DNA from 2 places in the Mesorhizobium sp. WSM4840 genome. Region 2 is predicted to be linked to the other one. Evidence: predicted binding sites of a transcription regulator. Region 2 holds the regulator's gene; the other holds the start of a gene.
The links. The regulator LexA, encoded in region 2, represses DNA repair genes until DNA is damaged. The targets are predictions, from matches to a motif close to TGTTCNNNNTGTGTTCNG.
Positions count from the first base shown of each region.

Region 1: the regulator LexA is predicted to act here: its motif matches at 6,557-6,574, upstream of AC0L3I_RS00865 (helicase-related protein).

Region 1 covers NZ_JBVVQD010000001.1:146,822-155,934, forward strand. The annotation lists gene AC0L3I_RS00830 (TetR/AcrR family transcriptional regulator) at 1-306, opposite strand, end outside; gene AC0L3I_RS00835 (hypothetical protein) at 408-854, shown strand; gene phaR (polyhydroxyalkanoate synthesis repressor PhaR) at 1,051-1,662, opposite strand; gene AC0L3I_RS00845 (acetyl-CoA C-acetyltransferase) at 1,962-3,140, shown strand; gene phbB (acetoacetyl-CoA reductase) at 3,346-4,071, shown strand; gene AC0L3I_RS00855 (FAD-dependent monooxygenase) at 4,159-5,403, opposite strand; gene AC0L3I_RS00860 (TetR/AcrR family transcriptional regulator) at 5,487-6,071, shown strand; gene AC0L3I_RS00865 (helicase-related protein) at 6,741-9,113, shown strand, end outside.
Region 2 covers NZ_JBVVQD010000005.1:158,857-167,969, reverse strand. The annotation lists gene AC0L3I_RS09820 (ComEC/Rec2 family competence protein) at 1-1,785, shown strand, start outside; gene lexA (transcriptional repressor LexA) at 1,779-2,516, opposite strand; gene AC0L3I_RS09810 (molybdopterin molybdotransferase MoeA) at 2,621-3,826, opposite strand; gene moaC (cyclic pyranopterin monophosphate synthase MoaC) at 3,829-4,323, opposite strand; gene trpC (indole-3-glycerol phosphate synthase TrpC) at 4,390-5,241, opposite strand; gene trpD (anthranilate phosphoribosyltransferase) at 5,246-6,256, opposite strand; gene AC0L3I_RS09790 (SurA N-terminal domain-containing protein) at 6,253-8,145, opposite strand; gene tpiA (triose-phosphate isomerase) at 8,290-9,057, shown strand.

The DNA.
Region 1 (9,113 bases), on a different contig from region 2:
GATCGCTTCGAAGGCCACGATGGGATCTGCGCTGTCGACTTTGGACTGTGCATCGGCAACGGCTTCGGTCAGCCGGTTCATGGCCTGTTCGGCGACAGCGGTCAGCAGTGCTGTTTTCGACCGAAAATGCCGGAATGGCGCGCCGGGCGAGACGCCGGCACGTTTTGCAGCCTCACGCACGGAGACATGCTCTGCTCCGCGCTCTTCGATGATCTCCACGGTAGCAGCGATCAAGGCCTCAACCAGATTGCCGTGATGATAGCGCTTGGGGTTGGCGGCTTCGCCGGAATCCGTTGGGTTGGTCATGCCTGCCCAATAGCACGAGGCCGAAATGTAATCACCGATTATTTTCTTGCGCCCGAGCGATTCCTATGTAATCAGTGATTACAACGTCAACGGAGGTTACCATGCTTCGCATCATCGCAACGACTGTCCTCGCTTTCTCTTTATTGTCGCTCGGGTCTGCCCAGGCCGAAGATCGGCCAACCCTGGAAATCGTCTGGCCGGTGGCCGGTTCGGTCATCGAACTCGGCAACGATCCCGAGAAGGCGATAGGCGTCATCGTCAGGAGCAACTTCACGCTGCTGCCAGCGGGTGAATGCGACGGCGTCGGCCAATGCGGCCACGTGCATATGAAGATCGATCCCACCGGAGATACCTGCAACATCCCCGGCAAGCCGTACAACAGCATGAACAGCGACTTTGGCGGCGATCTTATCAAGGCTCGTTTCGGCCATTGTCCGGATGCCGCCGGCAAGCACGTGATCGGCGTGCTACTTGCCGATGATCATCACAAGCCCATTCTTGTGGACGGCAAACCCGTTACCGCTCTGGTGACGGTGACGACGAAATAATGCATGTCGCGCAAAAGTGTGCAGCGGTTTTGCGATAACGACATGCATAAAGCAACAACCTAAAATGCGTCGCATGAGGCCGATCAAACGCGACGCGCTTTAGCGTGGCCGGAGTCCCTCAGCCTCATTCGAGGCGGAGATTTTCTGACACGGTCTACTGATGAGAGATTTCGGCCGGGTTCGGTCCGGCCGGCGATCACGACATGGTGTCGAGCTTGCGCTGCATGGCGGCGATCTGTTCCTTCAACTCCTGAAGGTCGTCAGGTTTTTCCGACGTTTCTTTCCTGGGCGGCTCCGCCGGCGCTGCGGAAGAGCCATTCAAGCCTGCGGGTGGGAAGGGCGTGAACAGGCGCATGGCGTTCTGGAACATCTCCATATTGCGGCGCGTCTGCTCTTCCAGCGCTTTGATCGGCGTGGCGATCTTCATCATGTCCAGCGGCGACTTGCCCAACGCACCCTTCATCTGCTCGCGGAAGCGTTCCTGTTCCTTTGAGAAGGCGATCATCGATTGTTCGAGGAAGCTCGGCACGATCATCTGCATCTGGTCGCCGTAGAAGGCGATCAACTGGCGCAGGAATGGAATTGGCAGCATGTTCTGCCCTTCCTTGTTCTCCAGTTCGAAGATGATCTGGGTCAGCACCGGATGGGTGATGTCGTCGCCGGTCTTGGCGTCCTGGACGGTGAACTCCTCGCCCTTCTTGACCATTTCGGCAAGGTCCTCAAGCGTCACATAAGTGCTGGTGCCGGTGTTGTAGAGGCGGCGATTGGCATATTTCTTGATGATAATCGGTTCGTCTTTCGCGGCCATCAGCATCCTCCCAGGACACCGGCGCATTTGAGTAAGCTGCCGGTAACGATTGCGCCTTTTCAAGGATATGCGCAAAAGCGTCACAATTCCAAGCGGTTTGTGCAGTGCGGGATAAATTAATGCTGCATGGCGGCCCAAATATGCTGCGCAGCAATGCGCCAGACTGTTTCCACGATCGCGAGCGACCTGCTTGCGACGCATGGCCGTCATGCTCATTTCAGGTTTGACTTGGATCATTGAAAGGGCAAGAAAAGCCCTGACGATACCAAAACTCGATACCTCGAAGTCTGGAGAAGAACATGTCCGCTGCTATCGTTGTCGCCAGTGCGGCGCGCACGCCCGTCGGGTCCTTCAACGGCGCCTTTGCCGCCACCCCGGCGCATGAGCTTGGTGCCGTGGTCATCAAGGAACTGCTGTCCCGTGCCGGTGTCGAGCCGGCGGAGGTCGACGAGGTCATCCTCGGCCAGGTGCTGACCGCGGCTCAGGGCCAGAACCCCGCCCGCCAGGCATCTATCAATGCCGGCCTGCCAAAGGAAACCACGGCCTGGGGCCTCAATCAGGTTTGCGGCTCAGGTCTGCGCGCTATTGCTCTCGGCATGCAGCAGATCGCCGCCGGCGACGCCAAGGTGATCGTCGCCGGCGGGCAGGAATCGATGTCGCTGGCCCCGCACGCTCAACACCTGCGTGCCGGCGTCAAGATGGGCGACTACAAGATGATCGACACCATGATCAAGGACGGGCTTTGGGATGCCTTCAATGGCTATCACATGGGCAACACCGCCGAAAACGTCGCTCGCCAGTTCCAGATTACCCGCGAGGACCAGGACGGGCTCGCATTGGCCTCCCAGAACAAGGCAGAGGCCGCACAGAAGGCCGGCAAATTCAAAGACGAGATCGTGGCTTTCATCGTCAAGGGCAAGAAAGGCGACACGACAGTCGACCAGGACGAATATATCCGCCACGGCGCGACGATCGACGCCATGACCAAGCTAAGACCGGCCTTCGACAAGGACGGCACGGTGACCGCCGCCAATGCCTCCGGCATCAATGACGGCGCCGCCGCTGTGCTGCTGATGACCGAGGCGGAAGCCGCAAAGCGCGGCATCACGCCGCTGGCGCGCATCGTGTCCTGGGCGACGGCGGGTGTCGATCCGCAGATCATGGGCACCGGGCCTATTCCCGCCTCGCGCAAGGCGCTGGCCAAGGCCGGCTGGTCGGTCGGCGATCTCGACCTGGTCGAGGCCAACGAGGCCTTCGCCGCGCAGGCCTGCGCCGTCAACAAGGACATGGGCTGGGATCCGTCCATCGTCAATGTCAATGGCGGCGCCATCGCCATCGGCCATCCGATCGGCGCCTCAGGTGCCCGCATCTTCAACACGCTGGTTTACGAGATGCGCCGCCGCGGCGCCAAGAAGGGCCTCGCCACGCTGTGCATCGGCGGCGGCATGGGTGTCGCCATGTGCGTGGAAGCGCTATGAAGACAGACTACAGCGCCGGGCGTCCCTTGGGGCGCGCAAAGGACGCTGTAGCATTTGACCTTGCGCATGATCCTTTTCGAAAATCGATTTCGATTTTCGGGGTTCATGCGCCAGCCAAGCCATGAAATAGTCAGTGGCGAACGGGGCTCAATCGCCGTTAGAGCGTTCAGCGCCCGCCACTCACGAATTAAAAAGGGAGGACACCATGACAAAAGTAGCACTCGTCACCGGCGGGTCGCGCGGTATTGGCGCCGCGATTTCGATCGGCCTGAAAACCGCCGGCTACAAGGTTGCCGCGAACTACGCCGGCAATGACGAAGCGGCGCAGAAATTCAAGGCAGAGACCGGCATTCCGGTCTACAAATGGTCGGTGGCCGACTACGATGCCTGCGCCGCTGGCATCAAGCAGATCGAGGCCGATCTCGGCCCGGTTTCCGTTCTGGTCAACAATGCCGGCATCACCCGCGACGCCATGTTCCACAAGATGACGCGCGAGCAATGGAAAGAGGTCGTCGACACCAATCTTTCCGGCGTCTTCAACATGACGCACCCGCTGTGGGGCGGCATGCGCGACCGCAAGTTCGGCCGCGTCATCACCATCTCCTCCATCAATGGCCAGAAGGGCCAGACCGGCCAGGTCAATTATTCGGCGTCGAAGGCCGGCGACATCGGCTTCACCAAGGCGCTCGCCCAGGAAGGAGCGCGGGCCGGCATCACCGTCAATGTCATCTGCCCCGGCTATATCGCTACCGAGATGGTCAGGGCGATGGACGAGAAGGTGCTCAACGAGCGCGTCATCCCGCAGATCCCGGTCGGCCGCCTCGGCGAGCCGGAAGAGATCGCACGTTGCGTCGTCTTCCTCGCTTCCGACGATGCCGGTTTCATCACTGGCTCGACCATCTCCGCCAATGGCGGCCAGTACATCACCTGAGGCGTCGGCTCTCGCCGGTAACTGATGTACCGGGCCCAACGCCCACCCGGCCAAGACCGAGGGCTGGGATCCGCACAATCGCGGCTGTCAGGCAACAAGCTTCAGCCCTGGTTCGGCTGCAGGCTTGGCCCGGGCGATCGGCTCGCGCGAAGGTGCCGGCAGGCGGGCAAGCGGCGCCCGGCTGAGGCCTGACAGTTTCAATGCGATACGAAGCTTCAGGAATGGATTGAGATTCAGCACCGAAAGCACGAGATTGCGGACGAACCGCTTCACCGAATTGCGGGTAAGCGCCATGTCGGTCATCGTGCCCGCCAGTTCAAGCACCTCTTGGGCCGCCGGGCGGCGCAGCGTTTCGTAGAGGTCGAGCTCGGCTTCCGGGCGCACGCCGTTCATCACGTCGCCAAGCAACTGGCCAAGCACAACCGCGTCGATGATGCCGGTGTTCATGCCTTGCCCTCCCGCCGGGCTGTGCACGTGCGCGGCATCACCCATGAGGAACAATCGGTCCTTGCGGTACGAGCGGACCAGGCGGTGATGCACACGAAAACGCGAGCTCCACGACAGGTCGAGCACCCGGGTTCTTTTCTTGGTCGGTCCGCGGCTGTCGAGCAGCGCCTGGATGTCGGCGATCTCGGGCTTTTCCGGTGCGTCCTCCATTGTCGCGACGACCCGGTACGATCCGTCCGGAAGCGGCGCCACCACCACCAGCCCGGCCGGTGCAAAGAACAGCGACACTTCTGTCGGCCCAACCGGCCAGTCGAGACGAACATCGGCGAGTACGAACGAAGCGTCATAGGCCGCGCCGTCGAACTCGATGCCGGTCGACCTGCGCACCAGGCTTTGCATGCCGTCGGCACCAACGACATAGCGTGCCGATATCAGTTTCTCGCGGCCGTTCTCGACCACCGTCACGCGCGCGCCGTCAGCATCCTGAACGACCGCCTTGGCCTCGACCATGCGGTGAATCACACCGCCCAGGGCTGCGATCCGTTCGGCGAACACCTGCTCGGTCAGGTTCTGAGGCAGCATCATCAAATAGGGATGCCTTGACGGAAGCTTGCCGAAATCAAGCGTGAGCAGCGCCCGATTGCGGTCGCGGATGGCGAAATTCTGCAGCTTCAGGGCAAGTTCGCTCAGCCGCTGCGTGACGCCGAGAGGCTCCAGCGTTTCCAGCGTCTGCGAGTGGATGACGCCAGCCCGCGAGGTCTGAAGGCCCTGCGCCAGCCTGTCGATCAGAACATGATCGACACCGGCCTGGTGCAGCACGATGGACAGCGCCATGCCGGTCGGGCCGGCGCCAATGATCAGGACTTCCGTTGTATCGGGCAACATTTTTTCTCTCCATTTGTCAACGATCGTTGACTTTCTAGTCGAAGCTATTGCATTTGTCAACGGCCGTTGGCATATGAATTTTCATGACCGAGAACCAGCCGAAGAAACCCAGCAAGTCGGACCGCACGCGCGCCCAAATCCTCGAGGCCGCGAGGCTCCTGTTCGCCGAGCGCGGCTATGACGGCGCCTCCATCCGCGACGTCGCGGCGCATGCCTCGATCGATCCGGCCATGGTGATCCGCTATTTCCGCAGCAAGGACGAGCTGTTCGCCAGGGCGGCGGTCGTCGACCTGCAATTGCCGGCACTTCGGGTGATCGACCGAAACACCATCGGTGAAACGCTGATCAGGCGTTTTCTCGAAATCTGGGAGGGCGCGGCCAGCGGTCCTGGCATGGCAATTCTGCTGCGTTCGGCGACGTCGAACGAATTCGCCGCCGAAAAGCTGCGTGACGTATTTGGCAACCAGGTCAGGCCGGTGGTTGCGGCGGTCGCTGATCCCGCCGACGCGGGTCGACGTGCCGGGCTCGTTTCGAGCCAGTTGCTGGGTTTGGCGATGTGCCGATACCTGCTGCGGCTTCCGCCCGTCGTCGCCCTGTCCCACGATGAAATCATTCAGAACGTCGGCCCTACTTTGCAGCGCTATGCCGTGGGAGAGGACATTTCTTGAACCCGGAGTCTGGTCCTCGTGCGCGACTGCGCCGACCGACGGACGTGACACCGATTTGTGCCGAAGCGGCACGCAAAAGTTAACGGCGGCCGCACAGCCTGTGCAAAACCCTGTTCTTCGCCTGTTGATAACAGGTGGAAAACCTGTTCACGACACAACATATTGGGGTGAACAAACCGGGAAACACCCGCCAGCGCTGATTCGTCGCCGTTTCGTTCCGGCTTTGACCGGAAGGTTAACGACAAAGGCTGAAAACATCCTCAAACCGTAATGGCGCGTTAGGAAAGATCAATAATTTCATAATGTTGGGTGATGCCCGCCCGCCTGCGCCGATCGTTCACCTGCAACTGTTAAGGAGGACGTCCGCCCTGCATGAATCGGGCCAGTTCGGCGATTCAGCATGTGGTGAGACTCGTCGGCAAAAAGTCCAGATGTAGCCGTGAACAAAACCTGAATCAGCAAGAGTCAGCGATTCGTAGCTGATTCGTTCCAGACTCGTTCCAACTGTTAATCAGGACCGGTTGACAACACCAGACGAGAGCCTTCGAGCTGCAGTCGGAACATTCCGCTTTCGCTTCGCACTCGAAATCCCTATGTGTCGGCTGTCACACGCGCCGCCACGGGGCGCGCTCCCGACAACGCGAAGAAGAGAGCCTGATTTCCAGGTCGATGAACATCCCGCCGAAACATATTGAGCCGCTGATCCTCTCGGGCCGCGACGTGACTGCCGTGCTCGGGCCGACCAACACCGGTAAGACCCATCTCGCCATCGAGCGCATGGTGGCGCATGAAAGCGGCATCATCGGCCTGCCGCTCAGGTTGCTCGCCCGCGAGGTTTATTCACGCGTCTGCGAGAAGGTCGGCGCTCACAAGGTGGCGCTCATCACCGGCGAGGAGAAGATCCAGCCCGACGGTGCCAGATATTCGGTCTGTACCGTCGAAGCCATGCCGCGCGAGACCAACGCCGCCTTCGTCGCCATCGACGAGGTGCAGCTGGCCGGCGATCTCGAGCGCGGCCACATCTTCACCGACCGTATCCTGCATCTGCGCGGCCGCCAGGAGACATTGCTGCTCGGCGCAGCCACCATGCACGGCATCCTCCAGCGTCTGCTGAAGGGCGTGTCGGTGGTGACCCGGCCACGGCTGTCGCATCTCGCCTATGCCGGCTCGAAGAAGCTGACCCGCCTGCCGCGACGCACGGCGATCGTCGCCTTTTCCGCCGACGAGGTCTATGCGATTGCCGAACTGATCCGCCGCCAGCAAGGGGGTGCGGCCGTCGTGCTCGGCGCGCTATCACCCCGCACTCGCAACGCGCAGGTGGAGCTGTTCCAATCGGGTGATGTCGATTACCTGGTCGCCACCGATGCGATCGGCATGGGCCTGAACCTCGATCTCGATCATGTCGCCTTCGCTCAAAACCGTAAATTCGATGGCTACCAGTATCGCAACCTGACGGCGGCCGAGCTCGGCCAGATCGCCGGCCGCGCCGGCCGGCACTTGCGCGACGGCACTTTCGGCGTCACCGGCCAGGTCGATCCGCTCGACGAAGATCTGGTCAAGAAGATCGAAGGGCATGAGTTCGACCCGGTGAAAGTGCTGCAATGGCGCACCGCGCATTTCGATTTCGCCAGCCTCGATGCGCTGAAGCGCTCCACCGAGACCAACGCGCCGGTCGAAGGCCTGACGCGTGCGCTACCGGCTGTGGATGCGCAGGCGCTCGAGCATTTGTCCCGCGACGAGGATATCCGGGCCTTGGCCACCAACGCCAAGCGCGTGGCGCTGTTGTGGGAGGCCTGCGCCCTTCCCGACTACAGGAAGATCGCGCCTGCCCAGCATGCCGACCTGATCGCCTCGATCTACATGGACCTTGCCAGGCATGGCCATGTCGACGAGAATTACATGGCCGAGCAGGTGCGCCGTGCCGACACCACCGAGGGCGACATCGACACGCTGTCGCACCGGATCGCCCAGATCCGCACCTGGACATTCGTCTCCAACCGGCCCGGCTGGCTGGCCGATCAGGCACACTGGCAGGAAAAGACGCGCGAAATCGAAGACAGATTGTCGGATGCGCTGCATGAGCGGTTGACGAAACGCTTCGTAGACCGCAGGACTTCCGTCCTCATGCGGCGCCTTAGAGAAAATACCATGCCTGAAGCCGAAATTAGCCCAACCGGAACTGTCCTCGTCGAAGGCCATCATGTCGGCGAGTTGCAAGGGTTCCGCTTCACCGCCGACCAGAGCGCCGGCGGCGAGGACGCCAAGGCAGTGCGCACAGCAGCCCAGAAGGCGCTTGCAGCCGAATTCGAGGCGCGGGCCGAACGCTTCGGCGCCTCGGCCAATGGCGACATCGCGCTCGGCTCCGACGGCACGCTGCGCTGGATCGGCGCGCCGATCGGCACGCTGGTCGCAGGCGACGAGCCGTTGAAGCCGCGCCTTGTGCTGCTGGCCGACGAGCAGCTCACCGGACCAGCCCGCGACAAGGTCGCGGCGCGCGCCGAGCGCTTCGTCAATTTCCAGATCGAGTCCTTGCTGAAGCCGCTGGTCGACCTCAAGAACGCCGAGCAGATCACCGGCATCGGCCGCGGCATTGCCTTCCAGCTCGTCGAGCATTTCGGCCTCATCAACCGCCGCGACATCGCCCAGGAGATGAAGTCGCTCGACCAGGAAGGCCGCGCCGCCCTTCGCCGGCTCGGCGTGCGCTTCGGCGCCTACCACGTCTTCGCGCCCGCGCTGATCAAGCCGGCCCCGGCCGGACTGGTGACGCTGTTGTGGGCGCTGCAGAACGACGGCAAGGACAAGCCCGGCTTTGGCGATGTGGTCCACGCGCTGGCCTCCGGCCGCACCTCGGTGGTCATCGATCCCACGTTCGACAAGGCCTTCTACAAACTGGCCGGCTACCGCAATCTCGGCCGTCGCGCGGTGCGCGTCGACATCCTTGAACGGTTGGCCGACCTGATCCGGCCCGCAACCAACTGGAAGCCGGGCCTCGGTCAGCGGCCCGACGGCGCCTATGACGGTCAGTCTTTCATGGTGACGCCG
Region 2 (9,113 bases):
GAGATGACCGCAGGCTCGGTGGCAACCGGCTATGTGAGGCTTCTGCCTCCGACTGGCCCGGTTAGGCCGGACAGTTATGACTTCTCCTTCGACAGCTATTTCGCCGGTATCGGTGCCAGTGGCTTTTTCCTCGGCAATCCGAAGATCGTCGTTTCCGAAGATGCACCGTTCGCCGCGCGCATTTCTTCCTCGATCGAAAAGGCGCGTGAAACCATCGCCGACCATATCAGGGACAGCATCGGTGGCGCCGAGGGGGAGATTGCCGCCGCGCTGATCGTCGGCGTGCGTGCCGGCATTCCCGAAGAGATAAACGAATCGATGCGGCGCACCGGCATCTACCACATCATCTCGATTTCCGGCCTGCACATGGCGCTTGTCGCCGGCACCATCATGGGATTGCTGCGCGGCGCCTTTGCGCTGGTTCCCGATTTTTCGTCGCGCCGGCCGGTCAAAAAATATGCGGCTGCTGCCGCACTCGTTTCCATCGCTGCCTATCTGATTTTTTCCGGTATCGTGGTCGCGGCTGAACGCAGCTTTATCATGCTGGCGGTAATGCTTGTCGCCGTGCTGTTCGACCGGGCGGCACTCACCATGCGCAATCTGGCGATTTCGGCCATCGCCGTCATCGTCGTGTCGCCGCACGAGGTGGTCGGCCCAAGCTTCCAGATGTCCTTCGCCGCGACCGCTGCTCTCGTGGGCGCCTATGCCGGCTGGTCCGACTATCGTGCCGACAAGGCCACCGCGCCGCCACAGCGACGGTCAACGATCGCTTTCGTCACGCGAAAACTTGCCGCTGGGACAGGTACCATCGCAATGACCTCCATCATTGCCGGCAGCGCCACCGCACTCTTCGCCATCTGGCACTTCCAGCGCGTCTCGCCGCTCAGCCTGTTCGCCAATCTGGCCGTCATGCCGATCGTCACGGTCGTGATGTTCCTGGCCGTCGTCAGCGCCTTGGCAATGCCGTTCGGCTTCGACGGCCCTTTCCTATACATGATGGGCAAGGGGCTGACGGCCATGATTGCAATATCGGGATGGATCTCCGAGCGGTCGCCGGTCGATGCCGTCGGGCTGATCTCGTTGCAGTCGGTTCTGCTGGTGACGGCCGCCCTGGTCATCGCCACGATGGCAACGACATGGTTGCGGCTTGCGGCACTTCCCTTTGCGCTCGCCGGCCTGCTGACGATTTCCGAGACGCGCACCCCCGACGTGCTGATTTCGGAAGATGCGCATCTGGTGGCGCTGCCGATCGGCGGCGGCGAACTTGCCGTCAACCGGGTGCACTCGAACGAATTCACCACCGACAACTGGAAACATGCGCTGGTTTCAGCGACCATTGTCGAGCCGGAGACATTCGAAAAAGGAGACGTGCGGTTCGACATCGTCGACCCGGCCGACCTGCCGCCGGGAGCGCCCTTCTACTGCACTGCCGGCCTGTGCCTCGCCCGGCACCAGTCCGGCGCGATCATCGCGCTCGCCGACGACCGCAAAACCGCACGGCCAGCCTGTGCCTTTGCGGATTTGATCGTCATCGATGATGCCACAGCCTATTATAATCCCTGCCGCAATCCGCTGGTTCTCGTCGTCACCAAACGGCAGCTCGCTCGCATGGGCAGTGCCGCCGTCTTTTTCGATCCGCTATCTGCGACGACGCGCGCAGAAATCCGTTTTGCCGTCAGACAGCCCTATAGGCCTTGGCATGAGCAGCGGAGATTTTCGCGCGAGGCGAGGGGCCTGCCGCCATACCGCAGGGCCGAGAAACCCAAAAAGCCTGCCGTTCAGTAACGCCGGATCAGTCCGACGAGCTTGCCTTGCACCTTGACCCTGTCCGGCCCGAAGATGCGCGTCTCATAGGCCGGATTGGCGGCTTCCAGTGCGATCGAGGCACCTTTGCGGCGGAACCGCTTCAGCGTCGCTTCCTCGTCGTCGACCAAGGCGACGATGATCTCGCCAGGCTGGGCGGTGTCGGCGTTGCGGATGATGACCGTGTCGCCGTCGAAAATGCCGGCCTCGATCATCGAGTCACCCTTGACCTCCAGCGCGTAGTGCGTGCCGCCGGTGATCATGTCCGGTGGTACCGAAATCGAATGCGTCTGGTGCTGGATGGCGTCGATCGGCACACCGGCAGCGATGCGGCCCATCACCGGTATGGAGATGGTGGCAACGACGTCGTCGTCATTGCCGGCTGCGGGCATGCGCGAAGGCGCCGGCTTGATCTGTCGTCCGAGGCTGCCCTGCCCAAGGCTGCCCTGAATGACGCTTGGCGAGAATTTGCGCGCCGCATTGAGGCCGGGCGCGATCGAATCGGGCAGGCGCAGCACCTCCAGCGCGCGGGCGCGGTTGGGCAGGCGGCGAATGAAACCGCGCTCCTCCAGTGCAGTGATCAGCCGATGGATCCCCGACTTCGAGGCGAGGTCGAGCGCTTCCTTCATCTCGTCGAACGAGGGCGGAATGCCGCTTTCCTTCAGCCGCTCGTGGATGAACATCAGCAGTTCATGTTGTTTGCGTGTCAGCATCGCGACCCCCAACAGAATCAGAAAAACAAACCCAGAACAAACACTATCTGTTCCAGTTGTGTTCCGCAACCGTTTAAAATTTAATGAATGTGTTGACGTTTTGTTCAGCGTAGCATCAGCACGCTGCACGCGGCGCCCGTCGCGGCTGGGGGAGCGAACGGCTCGCGCACGATCAGCCCGTTGGCGTCGGCCAGCATTTTGAGCATCGAGGAATCCTGGATGCCGAACGGGGTCGCCAGCAGCGTGCCGGCTTCTTCGCTAACCACGGCGCGTACATAGTCCTGCCTGAGATCGTTGGCCGGCATGGCGGCGCCGAGCCGCGCCTGACGCATGTCCTGCCGGAAGGCGCGGCCGCCGAGCCGCGCAAGCAGCGGCGTCAGAAAGAGCTGCGTGCAGACCAGGCTCGCCACCGGATTGCCAGGCAGGCCGATGCAGCGGATGTCACCCAGCCGCCCGAACATCAGCGGCTTGCCGGGCCGCATGGCGATTTTCCAGAAATCGAGCGTCATGCCTTCACCGGTCAGCACGTCATGGACCAGGTCATGGTCGCCGACCGAGGCGCCGCCCAGCGTGACGATGACGTCGGCGCCTGCGTCGACCGCTTGTTTCACCAGCGTGGCGATCGCCTCCTTGCGGTCGGGGGCGATGCCGAGATCGAGCGCGCTGGCGCCGACCGAGCGGGCCGCGGCGGCGACGCCATAGGCATTGGACGAGATGATCTGGTCGGGGCCAAGGTCGCTGCCCGGCGGCAGCAATTCGTCGCCGGTGGCGATGATGGCGACCAACGGCCGTTTCACCACGCTGACCTGCGGGTGGTTGGCCGACGCCGCCAGCGACAATGCCGCCGGATCAAGCGGGCGGCCTTTCTCCAGCAGGACGTCGCCCTTCGAGAAATCGAGCCCGAGGCGGCGGATGTTGCGGCCTTCAACCGTCGACGCGGTCACTTCGATGCTGCCGCCGCCGAGGTCGCGGACATTCTCCTGGATGACGATGGTGTCCGCGCCTGCAGGAAGCGGCGCGCCGGTGAAGATGCGCACGGCCTGCGCCGGGCCGACTGTTCCGGCAAAGCCGCGTCCGGCCGGCGCCATGCCGATCACCGAAAGTCTTGCGGGCACGGATGCGACATCCTCGGCCCGCACGGCATAGCCGTCCATGGCGGACGCGTTGAACGGCGGCTGGGTGCGGAGCGCCAGGAGCGGCTCCGCCAGCACGCGGTCGGCGGCGTCCATCAGGGCGACGCTTTCAGCCTGCAAGGGCGCAGCATCCTCAAGCAGGCGCTCGAGCGCCTCGGCGACCGGAAGCAGTGCCATTATTAGCCTGCCCCCTTGGCATCCGCCTTGTAGTCGCCGGATTTGCCGCCGGTCTTTTCCGCCAGCCTGATGCCCGAGATCACCATGGCGCGGTCGACCGCCTTGGCCATGTCATAGATGGTCAGGCAGGCGACCGAGACGGCGGTCAGCGCTTCCATCTCGACGCCGGTCTTACCGGTGACGCGGGCCAGCGCCGTGACCTTCAGGCCTGGCAGCGTCGCGTCCGGTTCGATGTCAATGGATACCTTGGTCAACAGCAGCGGATGGCAGAGCGGGATCAGCTCATGCGTCCTCTTGGCCGCCATGATGCCGGCGATGCGCGCCGTGCCCAGCACGTCGCCCTTCTTGGCATCGCCGTCGAGAATCATCTTCAGCGTTTCGGGCCGCATCGAGACAAGACCTTCGGCGATTGCCGTGCGCGTCGTCTCCGCCTTGTCGCCGACATCGACCATATTGGCTTCGCCTTTCGCGCCAAGATGGGTGAGGGCGGCCGTCATCGTCAGGTCACCTTAGCGCGACGTGCGTCCGTCTGGACGCGCAAAGCACGCTCTAACACTTTGAATCTATGCATCGTGCTCTCCGAAAATCGATTCCGATTTTCGGGCCGATGCAATGGCGGGCGCATTGCCCGTCAAAAGCAGGCGCGTCGCAGTGGCCACGTCCTGTTGCCGCATCAGGCTCTCGCCGACGAGGAACGTACCGATGTCGCTCCGTTGCAGCCTGCGGCAGTCTTCGTGCGAGAAAATACCGCTCTCGCTGACCAGCAGGCGGTCTGCCGGCATCATCGTCGCGAGCCGCTCCGAGGTCTCGATGCTGGTTTCGAACGTCCGGAGATTGCGGTTGTTGATGCCGATCAGCCGCGATGACAGTTTCAGCGCGCGTTCCGTCTCAGCCTCGTCATGCACTTCGACCAGCGCGTCCATGCCGAGTTCGAACGCCGTCGTTTCGAGTTCCCTGGCCACGGCGTCATCGACGCTCGCCATGATGATCAGGATGGCGTCAGCGCCCCACGCACGGGCTTCGAATACCTGATAAGGCTCGAACAGAAAATCCTTGCGCAAAGCGGGCAATGTCACGGCGTTGCGCGCATCGGTGAGGAATTCAGGCGCACCCTGGAAGGACGGCGCGTCGGTCAGCACCGAAAGGCAGGCGGCGCCACCTTTCGCATAGGCCCTGGCCAGTGCCGGCGGATCGAAATCGGCACGGATCAGGCCCTTGGACGGGCTGGCCTTCTTGATCTCGGCGATCAGCGCGAAGCTGCCGGATTTGCGCCTGGCTTCAAGAGCCGAGAGAAAGCCGCGCGCTGCGTCGGTGTCCTTCGCCCGCGCCTTGACCTCGGCAAGCGGCACGCGCGCCTTCGCCGCGGCGATCTCGTCGCGCTTGTAGGCTTCGATCTTGCGCAGGATATCAGACACGGCTCTATCCGTTCGAAATCTCGACCAGCCGATCGAGCACTTTCAGCGCCCGGCCACTGTCGATGGCTTGCGCCGCCGTCGCCATGCCGTCGGCAAGCGTCGTCGCCTTGCCCGCCACCACCAGCCCCGCGCCGGCGTTCATCAGCACCGTATCACGAAAGGCGCCGGCAGCGCCGCCCAGCATGTCGCGCAGCGCCTGGGCGTTGTAGGCGGCATCGCCGCCGCGCAACTCGTCCTTGGTGTGCCGCTTCAGCCCAACCGCTTCCGGTGTCAGCGTAAAGGTTCGGATCTCGCCGCCGACCAGTTCGGCCACTTGGGTTTCACCGGTGGTGGTGATCTCGTCATAACCGTCGCCATGGGCGACCCAGGCGTGGTCGGCGCCCAGTGCCTTCAGCGTCTCGGCCACCGGCATGATCCATTCCGGCAAGAAGACGCCGACCATCTGCCGGCTCACACTGGCCGGATTAGAGAGCGGGCCAAGCAGGTTGAAGATGGTGCGGGTGCCGAGCTCGACGCGGATCGGACCGACATGCTTCATCGCCGGATGATGCGCCGGCGCGAACATGAAGCCGACGCCTGCATCGTGGATGCAGTGGCCGATCGTTTCCGGCGGGATATCGATCTTGACGCCGAGCGCGGTCAGCACGTCGGCGGCGCCGGTCTGCGAGGACAGTCCGCGATTGCCGTGCTTGGCCACCGGCACGCCGCAGGCGGCGATGACGAAGGCGGATGCGGTCGAGATGTTGACGCTGTGCGAATTGTCGCCGCCGGTGCCGACGATGTCGATCGCGCCAGCGGGCGCGTCGACGCGCAGCATCTTGGCGCGCATGGTGGCGACGGCGCCGGAAATCTCGCTCACCGTCTCGCCGCGCACGCGCAGCGCCATCAGGAAGCCGCCGATCTGGCCGGGCGTAGCGTCGCCCGACATGATGATGTCGAAGGCCTCGCGCGCTTCCTCGAAGGAAAGAGAATTGCCTGCGGCGACCTTGGCGATATGGGTCTTGAGCGCGCTCATCTGGTCAGGGCTTGGGCAACGGCGGTCTGGTCGATGCGAATGTCATATTGCGTCTGCAGCTGCGCCACCAGCTGGTCGAGCAGGTCATCGGACATGCCGGCGGTGAACGATTTCTGCGCCTCATCCGGCACCGAGCTGGCGTCGGCTCCGGCAGGCTCGAAGACTTCGGCGATCTTGAACAGGATCTGTCCGTCGCCGGTGGGCGAGGGGATCAATCCGGTCCCGCCTTGGCCTTCGCTGAACATCGCAGCCGCCCCTTCCTTGCCGAAATCGACGTCGTCCGCCTCGCGCTTGACGCCGCGCTTGGTCTGCTTCTCGAGCTTGAGCTCGCTCGCGATCACATCGAGCGTAGCGCCGGCATCGAGACGCTTTTCGAGTTCGCCCGCTTTTGCGGTGAGCCGCTTGGTCGTTTCCGCCGCCGTCCAGTCGGCCACCACCTTCTGGCGGACTTCATCCAGCGTGCGGTCGCGGGCCGGCGTGATCGACTCCACCTCGTAGAACACGAAGCCGTTGTCGGCGGTGGTGAGGTCGGGATTCTCGGTGCCGGGTTCGGCGTCGAACACCGCCTTAATGAGTTCCGGCGATTCCGGCAGGTCCTTGACGATGGTGCCGTCCGGCCTCAGGCCGGTGCGATCGATCGTGTCGATGGTGACGACCTTCAGCTTCAGTTTTTCAGCCGCTTCCTTGAGCGTGCTGCCCGAAGCGCGGATATCTTCGTAATTGTCATGCACGTCCAACAGAATGCGGCTTGCCTCGCCCAGCGCCAGATCCCTGCGGATATCGGCGGACACTTCGGCCAGCGGCTTCACCACTTCGGGCTTGATGTCGGTGACGCGCAGCAGCACCGGACCGAAGGCGCCCTGAACGACCGGACTGACTTCGTTGACATTGAGCGCAAACGCCGCATCCGCCACCGCCTTGTCGGCGATCTTGTCCTTGGACAGCGTGCCGAGCAGCGTGTCGGCTTGCGTCTTGCCCTCGGCGGCGACGATCTTGTCGAAGGTCGCGCCGGTCTTGAGTGAATCGAGCGCGGCCTTCGCGGCATCAGGCGTTTTGAACACGAGCTGTTCGATGGTGCGCGTTTCCGGCGTGGTGTAGCGCCCCTTGTTCTTGTTGTAGTCGTCGCTGACCTGTTGGTCGGTCACGGCGCTCAGATCCATGATGTCTTGCGGCTCGAGCCTGACATAGGAGAATTTGCGGTATTCGGGCGCCGCATAGGTCTTTTTGTTTTCCTCGAAATAAGCTGAAAGCGCAGTGTCGGATGGCGCTTCAATCGGCTCGACCAGCGATTTCGGCAAGGTCAGATAGTCAATGGTGCGGTCTTCGCCACGATAAAGCGCGACTGCCTTCAAGAAAGTATCCGGAGCCTTGAGGCCGTCCGAAACCGCCTCGACGATCTGCTGGCGCACAGCCACCTGGGCGCGATTCCTCAGATAGTCTTCCGGCCGCATGCCGACCTGTTGCAGTATGTATTCGAAAGTCCTTCTGTCGAAGGTGCCGCCGGGACCCTTGAAGGCCGGGTCTTCATGCGTGAGTTGGGCCAGCCGGTCCTTGGACAGCCCTAGTCCGATCTTGCGGGCCTGCTCATCGAGAACGGCGCCCGACACGAGTTGCGCCAGCACCTGGTTGTCGAGGCCGAGCGCCGTCGCCTGCTCGCGGCTGATGCGCTGGCCGAATTGCTGCGACATCACGCTGATCTGGCGATCATAGGCGAGGCGATACTCGTTGATCGACACTTTGGTGCCTCCGGCCGTGACAACTGCATCGTGGCCTGCAAAACCACCGACCAGCTGCCCGGAAATGCCCCAGACGGCGAAGCTCAACACCAACAATATCAGCAGTGCCTTCGCGACCCAGGTCCCCGCCGCGCTTCTCAAGATACTAAGCATGGTCACTTCCGATTTTTGCGCATTTTCGCATGCGCCGAGTCTGAAACAAGCGCAATAGCGTCCTTCCGGCCCACTGTCGATTGCTTTGTGGGCTGAGTTTGGTAGTGAGGACGCAGCCGAATATCGCCCGGAGGAACAAATCCCATGACGCCAGGAATCCGCCCGCTGGTCGCAGGCAACTGGAAAATGAACGGCACCAGCGCCTCGCTCAACGAACTCAGGATGATCGGCAACGGCTTTATGAGCGGGCTCGACGCGGAAACCGAAGCGCTGGTCTGCGTTCCGGCGACGCTGCTGGCGCATGCCGCAGAGATTTTGTCGCGCACGCCGGTCCGGGCCGGGGGCGAGGATTGCCACACCAAGGAGAGCGGCGCCCATACCGGCTGTATTTCGGCCGAGATGCTGAAAGACGCGGGCGCCAGCCACGTCATCGTCGGCCATTCCGAACGCCGCGCCGATCACAATGAGGACGACGCCATTGTACAGGCCAAGGCGTCCGCCGCGTGGCGAGCCGGACTGGTAGCCATCATCTGCATCGGTGAGACGAGAGCCGAACGCGAGGCAGGCGCGACGCTCGACGTGCTGTCGCGCCAGGTCGCCGGCTCGGTGCCGCCCGACGCCACGGCGTCGAATACCGTCATCGCCTACGAGCCGGTATGGGCGATCGGCACGGGACTGACGCCGACCGCCGCCGACGTTGCTGAGGCGCATGTGCATATTCGCGAAAAACTGTCGGAAAAGCTTGGCAGCGCGGCGGCGAAGATGCGCATCCTCTATGGCGGCTCGGTCAAGCCGTCGAACGCGGTCGAACTGCTCGGCGTGAAAAATGTCGATGGCGCGCTGGTCGGCGGCGCCAGTCTGAAGGCGGCGGACTTTCTCGGCATCGCCGAAGCCTATCGAAATATCTCGTAGCATCGAAAGGCTGTCGGACGCTTCGGATAGGCTGTGCCGCAGCGGAAATCGTTGCA